Regions from separate parts of the Streptomyces sp. NPDC002209 genome, predicted to be linked through region 2. Evidence: riboswitches for the same ligand, from Rfam matches in the RefSeq annotation. Region 2 holds a riboswitch; the other holds the start of a gene.

Region 1 (10,786 bases), on a different contig from region 2:
GGGACGCGTCCCCGCAGGTCGATGACGATGCGGTCGTACGTGCAGTGCCCGCCCCAGCGGGCGTTGACGACGAGCGGCGTGGGCCGGACGACGGCCGAGGCCGGCGCGGCGAGGGTGATCCCGGCGGTGAGCAGCGCACCTGTGGCCAGGGCCACGAGCTGCCGGCGGCGGAGGTGGTTCATGACGTCCCCCTGATTCTTCGGAGGCGGGGACCGGTGTCACTGCTGAGGACACTCCGGGCAGGCTCATGGTTGCACCCAAAACGCCAGAAACAAAAAGAAAAGGGACCAATCGCCCCCTATCGGGGCAGGAGGGTGCTCAGCTCGGCGTCGAGGTCGTAGTGCCGCTGCTCCTCGCCCCGCGGCACCAGCCCGACCAGCCGCCGGCACAGCGTGCGCACGTCCTTCGCACGGGCGGACACCACGCAGCTCCGCTCGCCGTTGGTGAAGGCGAGGAACACCCGCGGCTCCCTGCCCTGCCAGCGGGGCCACACCTGGACGTCCCCCTCGCCCGTCGCGCAGACCTCCCCGTCGAGCAGCAGGTCCCGGGAGAAGACCCAGCGTGCCACGTGCATCCCGGCGCCCCGGAAGTCGAGGGCCAGCTCGTAGGGCCGGTCGCAGCGGTAGGTGAAGGCCCCGAGCAGCGGAAGGGGTGCGGGCGAGGCCTCCAGCCGGAGCGCAAGGACGTGGTGCTCGATACCGTCCGTGCCGTCCATGCGCTCCACCTCTCCGTCGGCTCGCGGGGGGAGAATCCGCCCTCTCGGGCAAGCTAGCCCACCTGCCGGCCGCCCCAGCGGGCCGAAGGTCCCGACCCGGAGGGCCGCTGGGCCCGTCTTGGCACAGGAAAGCGAAGGGGCCCGCCCTCCGGGGGAAGGGCGGGCCGCTGCGTCACCGGTCCGTTACGGGACGGGGTTGAAGACGAGCGAGTCGTTGGACTGCCCGACGGCGGTGAAGCCGGCGCCGTTGGCCTGGGCGCCGTTGCTCTGGTTGGACGCCCCGGAGCCGGTGGCGACCTGCTGGGTGGTGGAGGCGTTGCCGAGGTTGCTGCCGGCGACCCCGCTCCCGAGGATCTCGGCGACGGCGGCGTTGGACGAGACGCCCGCACCGGCCCCGTTGTCGGCCTGGGCGACGCCGGCGAAGAGCGCGACGGCGAAGGGGAGCGAGGCGACGGCGGAGATCACGCGGATGCTGCGGTTGCTTGCCATGATGAAGTCCTCCAGTACGCAAAAAGGCTGCGGTCCAAGGCGGTTGGCCGGCCGCCGGGGGTGTGGCCGCGACGTCACGTGATCACCATGGCGCAGGTGATCATCGAGAAACCAGCCCGCGGCCGAGGGTTCGCCCTCACGCGTGATCAACTCCCCGCAAACCTCAAATCACCTGCGAATTAAGCCTGTTGCGGCGGGCAACGCGGAGGGGCCCGACGCGTTGCGCCGGGCCCCTCACTCGTCATGCGTGCCGGATCAGCACTCGATGACGTTGACCGCCAGACCACCGCGGGCGGTTTCCTTGTACTTGACCTTCATGTCGGCGCCCGTCTCCTTCATGGTCTTGATGACCTTGTCGAGGGAGACCTTGTGGGTGCCGTCGCCGCGCATCGCCATCTTCGCCGCGGTGACCGCCTTGACCGCCGCCATGCCGTTGCGCTCGATGCACGGGATCTGGACGAGGCCGCCGACCGGGTCGCAGGTCAGGCCCAGGTTGTGCTCCATGCCGATCTCGGCCGCGTTCTCCACCTGCTCGGGGGTGCCGCCCAGGACCTCGGCGAGGGCGCCGGCCGCCATCGAGCAGGCCGAGCCGACCTCGCCCTGGCAGCCGACCTCGGCGCCGGAGATCGAGGCGTTCTCCTTGAAGAGCAGGCCTATCGCGCCGGCCGCCAGCAGGAAGCGGACCACGCCCTCCTCGTCGGCGCCGGGCACGAAGTTCACGTAGTAGTGCAGGACCGCCGGGATGATGCCCGCGGCGCCGTTCGTCGGAGCGGTGACCACCCGCCCGCCCGCGGCGTTCTCCTCGTTCACGGCCATCGCGTAGAGGGTGATCCACTCCATCGACAGCGCCAGCGGGTCGCCCTCGGAGCGGAGCTTGCGGGCGGTGTTCGCCGCCCGGCGCCGGACCTTCAGGCCGCCGGGCAGGATGCCCTCGCGCGACATGCCGCGCGAGACGCAGGCCTGCATGACGCGCCAGATCTCGAGCAGGCCCTCGCGGATCTCCTCCTCGGTGCGCCAGGCCTTCTCGTTCTCCAGCATCATCGCGGAGATCGACAGCCCGCTTTCCCGGGCCATGCGCAGCATCTCGTCGCCGCTGCGGAAGGGGTACTTCAGCTCGGTGTCGTCGAGCTTGATCCGGTCCTCGCCGACCGCGTCCTCGTCCACCACGAAGCCGCCGCCGACCGAGTAGTACGTCTTCTCCAGCAGCGGGGCGCCCGAGGCGTCGTAGGCGAAGAGCGTCATGCCGTTCGCGTGGTACGGCAGGGAGCGGCGGCGGTGCAGGATCAGCTGGCTCGGCTCGTCGAAGGCGATCTCGTGCGCCTCCCCGATCTCGGTGCCGAGCAGGCGCAGGCGCCCCGTCCGGCGGATGCGCTCCACCTCGTCGTCGGCCGTCTCCACGTTCACCGAGCGGGGGGAGTGGCCTTCCAGGCCCAGCAGCACGGCCTTGGGCGTGCCGTGGCCGTGGCCGGTCGCGCCGAGGGAGCCGTACAGCTCTGCCCGGACCGCTGCGGTCTGGGCGAGTACGCCGTCCTTCTTCAGCCGCGTCACGAACATGCGGGCGGCCCTCATCGGACCGACCGTGTGGGAGGAGGAGGGACCGATGCCGATGGAGAAGAGATCGAAGACGGAGATGGCCACGGTGGCGGACTCCCTTGTCTGCTCGTGGGTGGAGGGGCAGGCGGGGCTGATCGTATGAGGGGGGATTGTTCGGATTTTGTCCGACAGTCGAGCTTAACGTGGCGAGGTGAACGTTTCGTCTGCCCGCGATGGTCGCCGGACGGCGCTCGGGTATGGCTCGTGTCACACAGGAAGGGCCCGGCCCTGTGTGACACCAGGCCGGGCCCTCCCAAGCCGTCGCTAGAGCGTCGGGTACAGCGGGAACTTCGCCGCGAGCGCGGAGACGCGCGCCTTGAGGGCCTCGCTGTCGTACGCGGGCTTCAGCGCCTGCGCGATGATCTCGGCGACCTCGGTGAAGGCCTCGGCGTCGAAGCCGCGGGTGGCCAGGGCCGGCGTACCGATCCGCAGGCCCGAGGTGACCATCGGCGGCCGCGGGTCGTTCGGGATGGCGTTGCGGTTGACCGTGATGCCGACCTCGTGGAGGCGGTCCTCGGCCTGCTGGCCGTCCAGCTCGGAGTTGCGCAGGTCGACCAGGACCAGGTGCACGTCGGTGCCGCCGGTGAGGACGTCCACGCCCACGGCCTTGACGTCGTCCTGGACCAGGCGGGCGGCGAGGATCTTCGCGCCCTCCAGGGTGCGCTCCTGGCGCTCCTTGAACTCGGGCGAGGCCGCGACCTTGAAGGAGACCGCCTTGGCCGCGATCACGTGCTCCAGCGGGCCGCCCTGCTGACCGGGGAAGACCGCGGAGTTGATCTTCTTGGCCAGCTCCTGCGTCGACAGGATGACACCGCCGCGCGGACCGCCGAGGGTCTTGTGCGTGGTGGTGGTGACGACGTGGGCGTGCGGCACCGGGTTCGGGTGCAGGCCCGCGGCCACCAGGCCGGCGAAGTGCGCCATGTCGACCATCAGGTACGCGCCGACCTCGTCCGCGATGCGGCGGAAGGCGGCGAAGTCCAGCTGGCGCGGGTAGGCGGACCAGCCGGCGACGATCAGCTGCGGCTTGGACTCCTTGGCGAGGCGCTCGACCTCGGCCATGTCCACCTCGCCGGTCTCGTCGACGTGGTACGGGACCACGTTGTAGAGCTTGCCGGAGAAGTTGATCTTCATGCCGTGGGTCAGGTGACCGCCGTGGGCCAGGTTCAGGCCCATGATCGTGTCGCCCGGCTTCAGCAGCGCGAACATCGCGGCGGCGTTCGCCTGCGCACCCGAGTGCGGCTGGACGTTCGCGGCCTCGGCGCCGAACAGCGCCTTGATGCGGTCGATCGCGATCTGCTCGACGACGTCGACGTGCTCGCAGCCGCCGTAGTAACGGCGGCCGGGGTAGCCCTCGGCGTACTTGTTGGTCAGGACCGAGCCCTGGGCCTCCATGACCGCGACCGGAGCGAAGTTCTCCGACGCGATCATTTCCAGGGTGGACTGCTGGCGTGCGAGCTCGGCGTCGACGGCGGCGGCGACGTCCGGGTCGAGCTCGTGGAGAGGGGTGTTCAGAACAGACATCAGGATCCCCTGTGGTCAGTTACCGGCGGTGAGCTTGGCGTACTCCTCGGCGGAGAGCAGGTCGGCCGGCTCCTCCGCGATGCGCACCTTGAACAGCCAGCCGCCCTCGAACGGGGCGGTGTTCACGAGCGCCGGGTCGTCCACGACGTCCTGGTTGGACTCGACGACCTCACCGGTGACGGGGGAGTACAGGTCGCTGACGGACTTGGTCGACTCCAGCTCACCGCAGGTCTCGCCCGCGGTCACCGTGTCGCCGACCTCGGGGAGCTGGGCGTAGACGACGTCACCGAGCGCGTTGGCCGCGAACTCCGTGATGCCGACCGTCGCGACGCCGTCCTCGGCGGTCGACAGCCACTCGTGCTCCTTGCTGTAACGCAGCTGCTGGGGGTTGCTCATGACCTGATTCTCCTGGATGCGGGGGAGTGGATACGAACAGTGGTCTTGCGTACTGAGACGGCCGGTACGGCGCCCGTACGACGGCGGTAGGGAGCCGGTACGGGGTACGGGTGTTACTTCTGCCGCTTGTAGAACGGCAGGGCCACGACCTCGTACGGCTCATGCGTACCGCGAATGTCCACGCCGACACCGGAGGTGCCGGGCGCGGCGTGCGCCGCGTCCACGTACGCCATCGCGATCGGCTTGCCCAGCGTCGGGGACGGGGCACCCGAGGTGACCTCGCCGATGACCTGTCCGTCGGCCACGACGGGGAAGCCGGCGCGCGGGACGCGGCGGCCCTCCGCGATCAGGCCGACCAGCTTGCGCGGCGGGTTGGTGGCAGCGCGCTCGGCGGCGGCCTCCAGGGCGGCGCGGCCCACGAACTCGCCCTCCTTCTCGAACTTCACGACCCGGCCCAGCCCCGCGTCGAACGGGTTGAGCGAGGTGGTCAGCTCGTGCCCGTACAGCGGCATGCCCGCCTCCAGGCGCAGGGTGTCGCGGCAGGACAGGCCCGCCGGGACCAGGCCGACGCCCTCGCCGGCCTTGGTCAGCGCCTGCCACAGCTCGACGGCGTGCTCGGGGGCGACGAACAGCTCGAAGCCGTCCTCGCCGGTGTAGCCGGTACGGGCGATCAGCGCGGGCACGCCCGCGACCGTGCCCGGCAGGCCGGCGTAGTACTTCAGGCCGTCCAGGTCGGCGTCGGTGAGGGAGGCGAGGATGCCGGGGGACTCCGGGCCCTGCACGGCGATCAGCGCGTACGCGTCGCGGTCGTCGCGGACCTCGGTGTCGAAGCCGGCGGCGCGCTCGGTCAGGGCGTCCAGGACGACCTGGGCGTTGGAGGCGTTCGCGACGACCATGTACTCGGTCTCGCCCAGGCGGTAGACGATCAGGTCGTCGACGATCCCGCCGTCCTCCTGGCAGATGTGCGTGTAGCGGGCGCGGCCGACGCCGACCGTGGAGATGTTGCCGACCAGCGCGTAGTCCAGGGCCTTGACGGCCTCCGGGCCGGTCAGCGTGATCTCGCCCATGTGGGACAGGTCGAAGAGGCCGGCCTTGGTGCGGACGGCGTTGTGTTCGTCGCGCTCACTGGCGTACCGCAGGGGCATGTCCCAGCCCGCGAAGTCGGTCATGGTCGCACCGAGCGAGCGGTGCAGCGCATCGAGGGCGGTCAGGCGGGGGGCAGTGCTCATGGGTGTGGCTCCCGGGTCCCAGGGCATGACATGACGAGGACGATCCTCCCCATCTGTCATCGGAACCTGAGAGGTTCGCCGAGAGTTCCCGGTCGGACCCGGGGAACCTCGACTTGCACCTTGGGTGGAGCGCACGCGGATGCCGTCGTGAGGGACGGCGGCGCGGCTCGCTTTTCAGATCTGCCTCATCCACGCGGTACGGGGCCTGAGAGATTCAAGGGAGGAACTTGCTCCTTCGGCGCCCGGGCACGGCCTCGCGGCCTGCCGGGACTCTCCCGCGCGGATTCAAGCGGCCGGTATGCAGTTGGTCCAGATGGCGCACATCATTGCACGCCGTCCGGGTGATCGGGCGGTCGGGCCCGGAAGAACGTACGGACCGGCGAGGCGGCCGGGAAGCGCAGGCCGGAACCGGACGCTGCCGGATTACCGTCTCTTTACACTCAGTGGGCATGAAGGGCCTGCGGGCCCGATGGGGGAAGGCGATCACTGTGCGGAGATTCGGAGTGCTGGCGGCGACCGGGACGGGAGCCGTGGAGGAAGTGCCGGCGGCGCGGCGGGCGCGCTCGCTCGGCGGTCCCGTGCGCGACCTGCGCGGCCGGGGGCCGCACGGACCGCAGTGGCTCGGCTTCGCCGAAGGGGACATCGTCGTGGTGTCCGGCCTGCCGGGCGGCGGCAAGAGCACGCTGATCAAGCGGGCCGCGGAGGGCGGCGGCATCGACTCCCAGGACGTGCGCGAGCGCTGGGAGCGGCGCATGCCGCGGGCACTGCCGTACGCGGTGTACCGGCCGCTGGTCCGCTGCGCGCACTACTGGGGACTGTGGCGGACGCTGCGCTCCGGGGCCTCCGCGGTGGTCCACGACTGCGGGACGCAGAGCTGGGTGCGCAGCCTGCTGGCCGCGGCCGCGCGGCGGCGGGGCCGGGCGCTGCACCTGCTGCTGCTGGACACCACCCCCGAGGAGGCCCTGTCCGGGCAGGCGGCGCGGGGCCGCGGGGTGTCGGCGTACGCCTTCGCCCGCCATCGCGGCGCGGTGGCCCGCCTGCTGCGCGAGGCGGAATCGGGCCGCCTCCCCGCGGGCTGCACGTCGGCGATCCTGCTGGACCGCGGCTCGGCCGCGTCCGTGAGCCGCATAGCGTTCCGGCGGGACTCGGCGTAGCCCCCGCAAGAGGCCGGGGCCCGAGCCGTTAACCTCGGGCCGACAGCGTGGGGCGAAATCAGCGGAGGCGTACATGCAGGGCGGCGGCTGGCCGGACAACGAGCTGGAGCAGGTGCTCGGGGCGGCGCTCGGGCAGGCGGACGCCGGGGCCCGGATCGTCGAGGTGCTCGGCCGGAGCCTGCTCTGGGTGCCCCTGCCCGCCGGCGGCGGCCCGGACGGGGCCGGCCTCATGCTGCCCACGATGGAGATCGACGGGGCGGCGTACGTCCCCGTCTACAGCTCCGAGGCCCAGTTCCGCGCCTGCGCCGGCCCCGCCATGGACTTCGCCGTCGCCCCCGCCGTCGAGTTCGCCCGCGGCCTGCCCCCGCAGCTCGGCATCGCGGTGAACCCCGAGGGCGCCGTCGGCGTCCCGCTGCCCCCGCCCGCCGTCGCGGCGCTCTGCCGCACCGGCCGGACCCCGCTCGACGGCCCCGCCACCGGCGGCCGCGTCCGGCTCTACGAGCCCGACTGGCAGGAAGACCCGGTGGACTTCCTGGCCGCCGCCGCCGAGGAGTTCCGCGCCACCGGCGTGGTCGCCGCCGCCCACCGCTGCCTCGCCAGCGTCGAGGGCGGGGCCCCGGAGCTCTACATCGGAGTCCGGCTGCTGGGATGGGAGCCCGACATGCGCAGCGCCCCGCTGGACGCCCTCGGCCGGGCCCTGACCCGGGTACCGCCGCCCTGGCCCGTGCAGTTGATCCTCCTGGACGCCGCGCAGGACCCGGTGGTCGACTTCATCGTTACGCGCGTACGCCCCTTCTACCTCCCGTAGGGCCGCTTAAGCTGGGTGCGGATACGGGTGGGACGACGGGCAGACGAAGAAGGAGTACCGGGTGAGTGCGTCAGGCACGGCCGCGGCCGGGCAGCTCGAGCACATGATGCGCCAGGTGACTCCCGGGCGCTACGAGAGCTATGAGTCGCTTCTGCACGCCCTTGCCGAGGGCCGCCTGTGGATGCTGCTCTGGCAGGGCAGCCCGGGCTCCCCGGACGCCCAGTACGGCGGCATGGAGGTCGAGGGCCTCGGGTATGCGCCGTGCGTGACCTCCCCCCAGGAGCTGGCCGCCAGCGGCTGGAACCGGGGCTACGAGGTGGTGACCGGCCGGGACATCGCCCGCGCCCTCTACCCGGACCGCTGGGGCCTGTGGCTCAACCCGCACGCCCAGGGCGGCGGCCTCGGCATCCCCTGGGCCGACCTGCGCCGGATCGCCACCGGTCTCGACCGGATGCCGGCCGGCCCGCTGCGGCTGTCCGAGCCCGCCCTGGAGCTCCCGCAGTTCTACGGGCTGCTGACCCAGCACGCGCACCGCACCCCCGCCGTCCGCTCGCTGCGCCGCGCCTGGGTGCAGCCCTCGCTGGGCTCGCCGTACCTCGCGGTCGGGCTCGACCTGTACGACGCCTCCGCGCCCGCGCTGGAATCCGTACGGGAGATGATGCGCCAGTCGGTCGGAGCCGTCCCCGAGGGCGTGCCGGTGTGCACGGTGGCGCTGGCGGACGAGCACGACCCCGTGGCGATGTGGCTGCGCGCCCAGAGCCGCCCCTTCTACGACCGCGAGGGCCAGGCGCCCGCGTACTGAGCCCGGCGCGGGCCGACCTCCGGCGAGGTCTGCCCGGCCGCTGAGACAGCCGTATCGAACCGGCCGGAGGCCGCAGGGAACCACCGTTCCCTGCGGCCTTCGGCTTGTCCGGATTTCATCGCTGTTGTGGAGCCAAAAGACATGCTCCTAGCGCTAGTTGGGCGCCATGTCCGATTGCGTACCGAACGGACGGTCTTGATCCGCTCAGGCGAGAGCGAAGTCCGGATAACGGGAACTCGGCCCTCACATCACGGTTGCGCATCCATTCATCTGCGGGTCTGGCGGCTGATTGCAGCGCCGATGAAGACTCCCCACCCAAGAGCCGGTCAGTCCTGCGAAGTCCGGTTCGGCATATGCATTTCGCTTGTGGCTCTGCCCCGCACTTCCTGCAGTTCCTGCACTTCAGCACGCGTCCTGCGTGTCACCACGCACTCCGAGCGCCACTCCGCACCAACGCCGCCACAGCGGCGGGCATGGGCCGGCAACCCGTCGGCCGAGAGGGGTCCCCACCACGATGACGGCACCACTGCATGACACGAGCGCGGAAACACCCGCAACCGTGTCCGTAGCCGACGTCCCTGCCAAGGCCATCGAAGGCCGCTCGCCCGGCCGCATCGCCTGGATGCGGCTCAAGCGCGACAAGGTCGCGCTGACCGGCGGCGTGGTCGTGATCTTCCTGATCCTGGTGGCGGTCTTCGCACCGCAGATCGTGAGCCTGCTGGGCCACCCGCCCAACGAGTTCCACGAGGACTTGATCGACCCGGACCTGGGCACACCGCTCGGCTCCTTCGGCGGGATGAGCTCCGACTTCCTGCTGGGCGTCGAACCCACCAACGGCCGCGACGTGTTCAGCCGGATCGTCTACGGTGCCCGCATCTCGCTGGTCGTCGCCTTCCTGTCGGCCTTCGTGTCGGTCACGATAGGCAGCCTGCTCGGCGCGCTCGCCGGGTTCCTCGGCGGCTGGGTCGACGGCCTCATCAGCCGCCTGATGGACCTGCTGCTCGCCTTCCCGCAGCTGCTGTTCACCATCGCCCTGGTCTCCGTCGTCCCCAACTCCCTCTGGGGGTTCGAGGGTTCGGGCGTCCGGATGGGCGTACTGATCGTCGTCATCGGCTTCTTCGGCTGGCCGTACATCGGCCGTATCGTCCGGGGCCAGACGATCTCCCTCCGGGAGCGCGAGTACGTCGAGGCCGCCCGCAGCCTCGGCGCCGGCCGCGGCTACATCCTGATCAAGGAGCTGCTGCCCAACCTGGTCGCGCCGATCCTCGTCTACTCGACGCTGCTCATCCCGACCAACATCCTTACGGAGGCGGCCCTCAGCTTCCTCGGTGCCGGCGTCAAGCCGCCCACCGCCTCCTGGGGAAAGATGCTCTCCGACGCCATCCCCATCTACCAGGACGACCCCGCGTACATGGTGGTCCCGGGTATCACGATCTTCATCACCGTCCTGGCGTTCAACCTCTTCGGGGACGGGCTGCGTGACGCACTCGACCCCAAGGGCAGCTGAACCGCTTCATCGATTCACCCACCTATGGAGGTTGGACCAACGTGATCCGCAGAAAGCAGGCATTCGCGATCACCGCCGTGATCGCTGCCCTGTCCCTGACCGCCGCGTGCGGTGGCAGTGACGGCGACAAGAAGTCCGAGGGCAAGGGCGGTGGCGGCGCTGCCTTCAACGCCGCGACCACCGCCATGGTCAACCCCTCGGACGCCAAGGGCGGCGAGCTCAAGCTCTGGTCGCCGCAGGACGTCGACTACCTCGACCCGGCGCGTGCCTACTACGGCTTCGTGTGGGACATCCAGCGCCTCTACGTGCGCCAGCTGCTCGCGTACGACAGCAAGCCGGGCAAGGACGGCAGCAAGATCGTCCCGGACCTCGCCGAGGCCCTGCCGGTCCTGAGCAACGAGGGCAAGACGTACACCCTCAAGATCAAGGACGGCGTGAAGTTCGAGGACGGTACGCCGATCACCTCGAAGGACTTCAAGTACGGCATCGAGCGCGTCTTCGCGCAGGACGTGCTGTCCGGCGGTCCCACCTACCTGATCGACCTGCTCGACCAGGGCCAGAAGTACCCCGGC
Region 2 (10,786 bases):
AACCAGCGGTACAAGACCCTCACCCTCACCGTGGGGCTCGACGACAACAGCGTGGCCAAGCCCGGAAAGCTGTCGATCAACGGCGATGGGAAGGTACGCAAGAACGTCATGCTGGAGATCAACCATCCACAGACCGTGACGGTGGACATCTCCAACGTGGTCAGGCTCAGCATCCAGCCGGACATCAGTGAGCCGTCCTCCTGCAATGGCGACGGGGTCGTCGTCGCGCTCGCGGACGCGGTCCTCCGGTCCTGAGCGTGTGAGAGGGCGGAGCGCAGGCCCCATCGTCACCGGGACGGGGCCGGTCATCCCGGATTGGCCTTTGCCGACGATCAGGAACCGGGCCTACGGTCGCTCCATGCGCCTGCGAATCGTCGATGCCTTCACCGACCGCCCCTTCCGCGGCAACCCCGCCGGGGTCCTCCTCCTCGACGGGGAGTTCCCTGCGGACACCTGGCTCCAGCAGGTCGCCAGCGAGGTCAACCTCTCCGAGACCGCGTTCGCCCGCCCGCTGCCGCCCGGCGGGGACGCCGACTGGGCCCTGCGCTGGTTCACCCCGTCCGCGGAAGTCGACATGTGCGGCCACGCCACGCTCGCCACGGCGCACGTGATCGCGACGAGCGGCCTGGCCACGGGCCTGATCCGGTTCTCCGCCCGGTGCGGCGTCCTCACGGCTGAGGCCGCCGAGGACGGCACGATCACGATGGACTTCCCGACGTCCTCGCTGACACCGGTGGACGCGGACCCCGCCGTACGCAGCGCCCTGGGCGCCGGGATCAGGTCCGTCCACGACACGTCCGAGCACATCGGCGACCTGCTCGTCGAGCTGGCGGACGAGCGGGCCGTACGCGAGCTCACCCCCGACATCGCCGCCCTGCGCGGCTACTCCCGCCGCGGGGTGATCGTCACCGCGGCCGCCGAGGACCCCTCCCGCGGGTACGACTTCGTCTCCCGCGGCTTCTTCCCGGCCTTCGGGATCGACGAGGACCCGGTCACCGGCAGCGCCCACACCGCGCTCGCCCCGTTCTGGGCCGCACGCCTGGGCCGCACCTCGCTGGTCGGGCTCCAGGGCGGGGCGCGCACCGGCCTCGTCACGGTCCGGCTGGCCGGCGACCGTACGCTCCTGACCGGCAACGCGGTCACCGTCATCGACGGCGAGCTGCTGGCCGCCCCCTAGGGGGTGGCCGCCTACGGGGTCGGCAGCCAGCCCACCTTGCCCGCGAGGAGCGCGTACCCGCCGAAGGCCACGATGTCGAGCAGTGCGTGGGCGACGACGAGCGGAGCCACCCGGCCCCAGCGCCGGTAGGCCAGGACGAAGACGACGCCCATCACCATGTTGCCGAGGAAGCCGCCGATGCCCTGGTAGAGGTGGTACGAGCCGCGCAGCACCGCACTGGCCAGCAGCGCGGCCGTCGGCGACCAGCCCAGCTGATCGAGTCGGCGCAGCAGGTAGGCCAGCACGATGATCTCCTCCACCACCGCGTTCTGCAGCGCGGAGAGGATCAGCACGGGGAACTTCCACCACACGTCCGGCAGCGCCTCCGGCACCACCGTGAGGTTGAAGCCGCTCGCCTGCGCCGCCAGGTAGAAGGCCAGCCCCGCGCTCCCGATCCCGGCCGCGACCAGGGCCCCGCGCCCCAGGTCCCAGCCGGGCCGGGTGCGGTCGAAGCCCAGCACCCGCAGCCCCGGCGCGCCCTCCCGGGTCAGCAGGTGGGCGACCAGCAGCACCGGCACCAGCGCGGTGGCGATGCCGAACATCTGCCAGGCCAGGTCCAGCCACGGCCGGCCGGGGGCGTGCGAGCCGTTGAGCGTGGCGGCCTGGTCCTTGAGGCCGCCCGGCTTGGTCAGCGAGCCGATGAAGCTGATCAGCGAGGAGAAGGCGCTCGCCCCCAGCGACAATGCCAGCACGAGCAGCGTCTCGGTGCGCAGGACCCCCCGCCCGTCCTCGTGCAACGCCTTGACCACCGGCTCCGGCTCCGCCCGCACGTCCGACTCCGTCCCGCCGTTCCGCTTCCGTCCACCCCATACTGCCTCGTCGGCAGGGCAAGGGGATCACCGGATCCGGAACGCGCGCACGGCGACCGGTTCGGCGGAGGTTCAGCGCCGGGCCGGCACCGGGGCGCTCACCTCCTCGTCCACCAGGCCGACGGGCCAGGTGTGCACGGGGTCGCCCTTGTGCATCAGCTCGCTGTAGCGCCGGGTGATCGCGGCCAGCGCCGCGTCCCGTTCCATCCCGGATGCGAGCGCCCGGTGGTAGGTGTCCACCTGCCAGGTCGCCCCGTTGACCCGCCGCTGGCAGCGCTCCTCGATGATGCCGAGGTAGTGGTCGCGGTCGGCGGGCTCGATGCCCCAGGCGTCCAGCCCTGCCGCCGCCATCGGCAGCAGTTCGTCCAGGACCAGCCGTACGGCCGACACACTGGCCAGCCCGCCGCCCCGTCCCCGGCGCGGCCAGCGCAGCCGCGCGTCGATCCCGTACCGGCAGGCCGCGTCGAAGTTGGCCTCCGCCTCGGCGAACGGCAGCCGGGTCCACACCGGCCGCTGCTCGTCGGCGAGCGTACGGACGAGTCCGTAGTAGAAGGCGGCGTTCGCCACGACGTCGGCGACCGTCGGCCCGGCCGGCAGCACCCGGTTCTCCACCCGCAGGTGCGGCATCCCGTCGGCGACCCCGTACACGGGCCGGTTCCACCGGTAGACCGTGCCGTTGTGCAGGACCAGTTCCTGCAGGCTCGGCACCCCGCCCTCGGCGAGCACGCGCAGCGGCTCCTCCTCGTCGCAGATGGGCAGCAGGGCCGGGAAGTAGCGGACGTTCTCCGCGAAGAGCTCGTACGCCGACTCCACCCAGCGCTCCCCGAACCAGGTCCGCGGCCGCACCCCCTGGGCCTGGAGCTCGGGCGGCCGGGTGTCGGTGGCCTGGGTGAACAGCGGCGGCCGGGACTCCCTCCACAGCTCACGCCCGAACAGGAACGGGGAGTTGGCGCCCACGGCTATCTGTACGGCGGTCACCGCCTGCGCCGCGTTCCACACGTCGGCGAACCGGGCCGGGGTCACCTGCAGGTGCAGCTGCACGGAGGTGCAGGCGGCCTCCGGGACGATCGACCCGGTGCTCCACGTGAGCCGCTCGACCCCGTCGATGTCGAGCATGAAGTCCTCGCCGCGCATCATCAGGATCTGCTCGTTCAGCAGCGAGTAGCGGTCCACCGCCGAAAGGTTCGCGGTGACCAGGTCGGAGCGGGTGATCGTCGGCAGGATGCCGATCATCACCACCCCGGCGTCGATCTCCGCGGCCTGCCGGTGGGCATAGCCGAGCCCCGCACTCAGTTCCTCGGCGAGCTGGTCGAATACCCGGCCGCCGAGCCGGTGCGGAAGCACGTTCACCTCCAGGTTGAACATTCCGAGTTCGGTCTGGAAATCAGGGCTCGCAATCCGCTCCAGAACCTGGGCATTCACCATTCTCGGCAACCCGTCGGCACCCGCGAGATTCAGCTCGATCTCCAGCCCCATCATGTTCTTGGGCCGATCGAACCTCTTCTCCGCCAGAAGCCGCTCCAGCCCCTCCAAGCACTCGTGAAGCTTCCTCCGATACTTCTGCCGATCGGACAGGTCGAATCCGCCCGCCACGACCTTCTCCCCCATCGAAGCGTCCCTCCTCGAGTGGGCCTGGCCTGTGCCACCCAGGCGCGCGTGTACGGTCGATGATGCCCCGGCGGCGTGATCGATAACGCCGAGGGGGCGTGTGTGGCGGGGAGCGCGCGCCGGTTTGGCCGAAGGGCGCTATGGCACATTCACTTGGCAAGACACCGTATGCAAATTCCGCATGCGTTGTGCCGGTTCCGCAAAATGGGCGCTTTCCAGCCGAGCCCCTGTCCGGTAACCTCCGAGGTCAGCGCGACTTGTTCGCGCGCAACCGGCATGAACGCCATGTCAGCGGGACCGGTAAGCGCCTTGTCGGCAATAGGCGGGACAGCTAGCCGAAACACTGCGTGAACACATGTCGTATAAACTCCGCAAACGAGGCAGAGAGTTGGCGCGCGGCCATTGCCCCTCAGCCCCCCTCTGGCCCCAGAATGCGACAGCGCCGTCCGCACCTGCCCCGATCCACAGGTCTCCCAAGTGAGAGGCGACCCACCATGCCGCTGCATGTCCCTCCGGCTCCCGCGCCCGCCCTGCGCAGCGTCCTCGCGGCACTCGGTTCCCCCACCGCCGTCCACGAGGCGCACACTCCGGCCCTGCGCGCGCTGCAGGGTCCGATGACCGCCGAACTGCCGCTTCCGGTCCACGTCCTCGACCGGTTGAACATCTCGGAGCTGACTGCGGGGGGCCGTCCGCCCCGCACCCGGCTGACCGCCTGGCGGTTCCTGATCCGCAGCGGCGACCGCTACGTCGCCGCCGCGGACACCCGGCTGACGCCGGACGGCTGGGCCTTCTCCCATTTCTTCGAGGGCCCCTATGTCGCGGCCACCGAACGCGCCCTGCGCCAGGCCGAATCCCTCGGCAAGAGCTACCAGCCGCGACTGCTGTCCGTACCGGAGCTGTACATGCTGACGCTGTGGCTGCACGGAGCGGTCGGCGCCGACGCGTCCTCCGGGCTGCCGGCCGCCGCGGATCTGCTGGTACCGCTGGCGCCCGCCCCGCCCGGCATCGCCGCGTACCGGCCGCATCCGGTGTCCGAGCTGCTGCCCGTGATGACCCACCGGCTCGCTCCGCCGAGTCCGCCGCTCCCGCCGTCGCTGGCCGCGCCGGCGGCCTGACGCGCGGCCCGAGCAGGTCCCGAGCGGAGCCCGAGCCGGGTCCGAACACGGTCCGAACACGGTCCGAGCGGCGTGCGGTCATGGTCTGAGCTGGCCCGTTGCGGGGCCGGTGACCCGTACGACCCATTCGGTCTAGCCCACTCGGGTCACCTGCGAACCACCCGAAATGACAGGGGAGTTGAGCTGAACCGCCCGCACGAGTGATGCGTCATCAATCTATGAGGACAGCTGCCGGGAAATCCCTGCGGACTCAAGTCCGGAGGGCAACACTGGGACCCTGACCAAACCAAGACGTTGATACGGGGGGCGGCCATGAACAACGCATCGAGCCGCAGCACACAGACCACATCGCAGCGAAAGAACGCATCCATGTGCCAGCACCAGCCAGCGTGCCCGTCAGCCGACTCCGCCGACCGGGAGGCCGCCAAGCCCGTGGCCAACCACCCGGAACAGGGCTGGAGCCTGCTGTGCAACGGCGTCCTGCTCTTCGAGGACACCGGTGAGCTGCTGCCGGACGGCCAGATCATCGCCCCGCACCGCCCGCTCGCGGCGGCGCAGGTGATGAAAGCGGCCTAGTCCGACGACAGCACGGCGTGAACGGAACAGAACGGAACGGAACAAGAACGCAGAGGGGCCGGCCCGGGAATCATTCTCCCGGACCGGCCCCTTCGTCATGCCGTCATGTCATACGAATATGTCATGTCACCGAACGGACACGGTGTCGTAGTGCCGTACGGCTCAGTTGTCGTACTCGTCCAGCGGCGGGCAGGAGCACACCAGGTTGCGGTCGCCGAAGGCACCGTCGATACGGCGTACCGGCGGCCAGTACTTCTCCGCCGCCGTCACCCCGCCGGGGAAGACGGCCTCGTCGCGGCTGTACGGGTGGTTCCACTCGCCGCCCAGCGCCGCCGCCGTGTGCGGGGAATTGGCCAGCGGGTTGTCGTCCACCGGCCACTCGCCGCCCGCGACCCGCTCGATCTCGGCGCGGATGGCGATCATCGCATCGCAGAAACGGTCGATCTCGGCGAGGTCCTCGGACTCCGTCGGCTCGATCATCAGCGTGCCGGCGACCGGGAACGACATGGTCGGCGCGTGGAAGCCGTAGTCGATCAGGCGCTTGGCGATGTCGTCCACGCTGACGCCCGTCGCCTTCGACAGCGGGCGCAGGTCGATGATGCACTCGTGCGCGACCAGGTTGCCCGGGCCGGTGTAGAGCACCGGGTAGTGCGGCTCCAGGCGCTTGGCGATGTAGTTCGCGCCGAGCACCGCCACCTGGGTGGCGCGCTTGAGGCCCTCGCCGCCCATGAGGCGCACGTACGACCACGAGATCGGCAGGATGCCGGCCGATCCCCACGGCGCCGCCGAGATCGGGCCGACGCCCGTCTGCGGGCCCGCGGTCGGCTGGAGCGGGTGGTTCGGCAGGTACGGGGCCAGGTGGGCCCGGACACCGACCGGGCCGACGCCCGGGCCGCCGCCGCCGTGCGGGATGCAGAAGGTCTTGTGCAGGTTCAGGTGCGAGACGTCGCCGCCGAAGTGCCCCGGCTTGGCCAGGCCCACCAGGGCGTTGAGGTTGGCGCCGTCCACGTACACCTGGCCGCCGGCCTCGTGCACCTGGGCGCAGATGTCGGCGACGTGCTCCTCGAACACACCGTGCGTGGACGGGTACGTGATCATCAGCACGGCGAGCTCGTCGCGGTACTGCTCGATCTTGGCGCGCAGGTCGGCCGCGTCCACCTCGCCGTCGTCGGCGGTCTTGACGACGACGACCTTCATGCCGGCCATCACGGCGCTGGCGGCGTTGGTGCCGTGCGCGGAGGACGGGATGAGGCAGACGGTGCGCTGCTCGTCGCCGTTCGCCCGGTGGTAGGCGCGGACGGCCAGCAGGCCGGCGAGCTCACCCTGGGAGCCGGCGTTCGGCTGGATGGAGACCTTGTCGTAGCCGGTGACCTCGCAGAGACGTTCCTCCAGCTCGGTGATGAGCGTGAGGTACCCCTCGGCCTGCTCGACCGGGGCGAACGGGTGCAGCTGGCCGAATTCCGGCCAGGTGACCGACTCCATCTCGGTGGTCGCGTTGAGCTTCATGGTGCAGGAGCCCAGCGGGATCATGCCGCGGTCCAGCGCGTAGTCCTTGTCCGCCAGCTTGCGCAGGTAGCGCAGCATCGCGGTCTCGCTGCGGTGCTGGTGGAAGACCGGGTGCGCCAGGTAGTCGTCCGAGCGCAGCAGGCCCTCGGGCAGGGCGTCGGCGGCGGTCTCGTCGAGGGCCTCGATGTCGGCGGTGACACCGAAGGCGGCCCAGACCGCCTCGACGCCGGCGCGCAGGGTGGTCTCGTCGCAGGAGACGGAGACGTGGTCGGCGTCGACCTGGAACAGGTTGACCCCGCCCTCGCGGGCGGCGGCGACGACCTCGGCGGCCTTGCCGGGCACCCGGGCGGTGAGGGTGTCGAAGTACGCGCCGTGCACGAGCTCGACCCCGCCGGCCGTCAGGCCGGCCGCGAGCAGCGCCGCGTAGCGGTGCGTACGGCGGGCGATCGTCCGCAGGCCGTCCGGACCGTGGTAGACGGCGTACATGCCGGCCATGACGGCGAGCAGCACCTGCGCGGTGCAGATGTTGCTGGTGGCCTTCTCACGGCGGATGTGCTGCTCACGGGTCTGCAGCGCCAGGCGGTACGCCTTGTTGCCGTCCGCGTCCACGGAGACGCCGACGAGGCGGCCCGGCAGCGAGCGGGCGTGCTTGTCCTGGACGGCCATGTAGCCGGCGTGCGGGCCGCCGAAGCCCATCGGGACGCCGAAGCGCTGGGTGGTGCCGACGGCGATGTCCGCGCCGAGCGCGCCCGGGGAGGTCAGCAGGGTCAGGGCGAGCAGGTCGGCGGCGACGGCGACGATCGCGCCGAGGCCGTGCGCCTGGTCGATGACCGGCTTGATGTCCCGTACGGCACCGGAGGCGCCCGGGTACTGGAGGAGCACGCCGTAGACGCCGCGCTCGGCGACCTCGGCCGGGATGCCCTCGGACAGGTCGGCGACGACGATCTCGATGCCGATCGGCTCGGCGCGGGTCTCGATCACGGCGATGGTCTGCGGCAGCGCGTCGGCGTCGACGAGGAAGATGTTCCCCTTGGACTTGCCCACGCGGCGGGCCAGCGTCATGGCCTCGGCGGCCGCGGTGCCCTCGTCGAGCAGGGAGGCGCCGGAGGTCGGCAGGCCGGTGAGGTCCGCGACGACGGTCTGGAAGTTGAGGAGCGCCTCGAGGCGGCCCTGCGAGATCTCGGGCTGGTAGGGCGTGTACGCCGTGTACCAGGCCGGGTTCTCCATGACGTTGCGCAGGATCACCGGCGGGGTGAAGGTCCCGTAGTAGCCGAGGCCGATCATCGGCGTCAGGACCTGGTTGCGGTCGGCCAGCGAGCGCAGCTCGGCCAGCACCTCGGCCTCGGTCAGCGCCTCGGGCAGGTTCAGCGCCTCGGCGCTCTTGATCACATCCGGTACCGCGGCGGCGGTCAGTTCGTCCAGCGAGCCGTAGCCCACGTGGGCGAGCATCTTCGCCTGCGCCTCGGCATCCGGGCCGATGTGGCGCTGCTCGAAGGGGATCCCTCGCTCCAGCTGGGAGAGCGGAATGCGGTTGGCGGTCATGTACGGAGGCCTCCTGGGTCGTACGACCTGCGAGGGGTACCACGGCGCGGGCACCCGGACGGCCTCCCCCTCTGTCATCTCAACCTGAGAGCTTCGCCGGAGTCGCGGGGATGACCCGCGGATTCCGGCTTTCACCGTCGGTGAGGGGAGGAACCGGCACTGCATGCCCGGTACCTGCCCCTGCTTTCCAGAGTGGCCTCGTCACGTGCGGTACGTATGCCTGAGAGATTCCGGGGAGGATTTGCTCCTTCGGCGCCTCCGTCGAGCTCACTCGGAGGACTCTCCCGCACAGGGTCAACAGCCGTCACCCAGCCTACCAGCGAGGTTCTCCGCCCTCCTTCGAGTGGCCCCCACTCCGGAAATGCACTTTTGTAGTCGTTACGGAGGAGTTGCGACCATATGGAGGGACCGTGCAGACCGACATCGATCCGCGCAGCCTGATCGGCCGCAAGGCGTTCGACCGCAACGGAACCAAGATCGGCACCGTCGACGAGGTCTACCTCGACGATGCCACGGGCGTGCCCGAGTGGGCCGCCGTCCGGACGGGCCTGTTCAGCCGGGACGCGTTCGTCCCACTGGAACCGAGCGAGGTGGTCGACGACACCCTGCGCGTCCCCTTCGAACGCTCCCTGATCAAGGACGCCCCGGACTTCGGCGTCGGCCGCCACCTCTCCCCCGAACAGGAGCTGCAGCTCTACCACCACTACGGACTGGACGTCTCCCTCCCGTCGGACATCCAGCGCGACTTCGGCCGCCTGGCGAACGGCGACGACACCCCCTAGGTGTGTTGTCCCGGGACGGGTTCCCCCACGAGGGGCAGCGGATCGGACGGCTCCAGCTCGGGGTCGTCCACCCGGAAGGTGCGCACCCGGCCCGGTGGCGATCCGGGCCGCTCGAAGCGCACGGTCACCCTCCCGACCCCGCTGCCCTGCACCCACCCCGGCCCGTACACGGCGTGCCGTACGTCACTGCCGGCCGCCCAGCGGCGCTCCCGGGCGGGCTCGGGCTCCCCGCCCGGCTCCGCGCCCTCGGGGGCCTCTGCGGGCCCACCAGGCCCTGCCGGCCCAGCGGACCCTCCCGGCCCTGCCGTTCCGGTCGCCTCCGCAGCCCCGTCCGGCTCAGCGGCCCCGCCCTCGCCCGCCGGGGCAGCCTCCGCAGCGGCGCCGGCAGCCGCCTCCGCGGCCATGGACTGCGCGAACAGGTCCTCCTGCGTGTAGTCCGCCAGCCCGGTCACGCCCACCCCCAGCAGCCGCACCCCGCCCGTGGTGTCCACCGCCTCCAGCAATCGCGCGGCGGCTTCCCGCACCACCGCGGGGTCGTCGGTGGGCCCCCGCAGCGTCTCGGAGCGCGTCAGGGTCGAGAAGTCGTAGCGCCGCACCTTCAGCACGATCGTGCGCCCGGAGTGCCCCGACTCCCGCAGCCGGTGCACACACCGGTCGGCGAGCCGCTGCACCTCGCCCCGGATCCGCACCCGGTCGTGCAGGTCCACGTCGAAGGTGTCCTCGACGGACACGGATTTCGCGTCGCGCTCGGCGACCACCGGCCGGTCGTCCAGCCCCAGCGCCATCCGGTACAGCCCGAGCCCGTGCGCGCGCCCGACCATCCGGACCAGCTCGTCCTCGCCGGCCTCGGCCAGCTCCCCCACGGTGGTGATCCCGGCCCGCCGCAGGTGCTCCCCGGTGGCCGGCCCCACCCCCGGCAGGGTCCGTACCGACATCGGGGCGAGCAGGGCCCGCTCCGTGCCCGGCTCGATCAGCAGCAGCCCGTCCGGCTTGGCCTCCTCCGAGGCCACCTTCGCCAGCATCTTCGACCCCGCGAGCCCCACCGAGGCGCTGAGCCCGGTCGCCGCCAGGATGTCCGCCCGCAGCCGCTGCCCCGTCTCCAGGGCGGATTCCGCGTCGAAGGCGGTTCCGCCCGCCTCCAGGTCCACGAACGCCTCGTCCAGGCTGAGCGGCTCCACGAGCGGCGACAGCTCCCGCAGCAGCGCCATGACCAGGTCGCTGACCGCCCGGTACAGGCTGAAGCGCGGGATCAGGCAGGCGCCGTTCGGGCAGAGCCGCCGCGCCTGGGCCATCGGCATCGCCGAGTGCACCCCGAAGCGGCGGGCCTCGTAGGAGGCGGTGGCGACCACGCCGCGCGGGCCGAGCCCGCCGACGATCACGGCCTTGCCGCGCAGGCTCGGCTTCGATGCCTGCTCCACGGATGCGTAGAAGGCGTCCATGTCCAGATGCAGGATGGTCGGCGCGGCTCTCACAGCCCCGATGCTGCCTTACGTCACTGACAATCGGCCGGGGCCGGGCCCGGCGCGTGCGCGGCCGGGCCGGGGCCCGGTCTCAACCGGCCCGGTTGCGCCGTGCGGCCAGCTCGTCCGTCGGGTTGTGGCCGACCACCGTCTCGCCGGTGTCGACCCGCTC

Evidence for each region. A riboswitch is a leader RNA that binds a small molecule or an ion and turns the genes downstream of it on or off. The one in region 2 is predicted to bind glycine.
Region 1: it holds a riboswitch for glycine, as region 2 does, so the genes downstream of both, gcvT (glycine cleavage system aminomethyltransferase GcvT) here and gcvP (aminomethyl-transferring glycine dehydrogenase) in region 2, are expected to answer to the same signal.

Annotation. Positions count from the first base shown of each region.
Region 1 is NZ_JBIARX010000002.1:350,874-361,659, forward strand. Features, by position in the region: gene ACFYXK_RS06470 (hypothetical protein) at 1-182, opposite strand, end outside; gene ACFYXK_RS06475 (SsgA family sporulation/cell division regulator) at 299-715, opposite strand; gene ACFYXK_RS06480 (hypothetical protein) at 899-1,204, opposite strand; gene ACFYXK_RS06485 (L-serine ammonia-lyase) at 1,460-2,842, opposite strand; gene glyA (serine hydroxymethyltransferase) at 3,062-4,318, opposite strand; gene gcvH (glycine cleavage system protein GcvH) at 4,334-4,714, opposite strand; gene gcvT (glycine cleavage system aminomethyltransferase GcvT) at 4,828-5,943, opposite strand; glycine riboswitch at 6,128-6,231, opposite strand; gene ACFYXK_RS06505 (AAA family ATPase) at 6,426-7,097, shown strand; gene ACFYXK_RS06510 (enhanced serine sensitivity protein SseB) at 7,171-7,905, shown strand; gene ACFYXK_RS06515 (enhanced serine sensitivity protein SseB C-terminal domain-containing protein) at 7,967-8,707, shown strand; gene ACFYXK_RS06520 (ABC transporter permease) at 9,222-10,214, shown strand; gene ACFYXK_RS06525 (ABC transporter substrate-binding protein) at 10,256-10,786, shown strand, end outside.
Region 2 is NZ_JBIARX010000005.1:8,850-19,635, reverse strand. Features, by position in the region: gene ACFYXK_RS11670 (NPCBM/NEW2 domain-containing protein) at 1-255, shown strand, start outside; gene ACFYXK_RS11665 (PhzF family phenazine biosynthesis protein) at 359-1,177, shown strand; gene ACFYXK_RS11660 (CPBP family intramembrane glutamic endopeptidase) at 1,189-1,986, opposite strand; gene ACFYXK_RS11655 (glutamate-cysteine ligase family protein) at 2,098-3,633, opposite strand; gene ACFYXK_RS11650 (hypothetical protein) at 4,128-4,748, shown strand; gene ACFYXK_RS11645 (DUF5999 family protein) at 5,118-5,324, shown strand; gene gcvP (aminomethyl-transferring glycine dehydrogenase) at 5,487-8,372, opposite strand; glycine riboswitch at 8,571-8,669, opposite strand; gene ACFYXK_RS11635 (PRC-barrel domain-containing protein) at 8,783-9,154, shown strand; gene ACFYXK_RS11630 (DNA polymerase IV) at 9,151-10,626, opposite strand; gene ACFYXK_RS11625 (MerR family transcriptional regulator) at 10,706-10,786, opposite strand, start outside.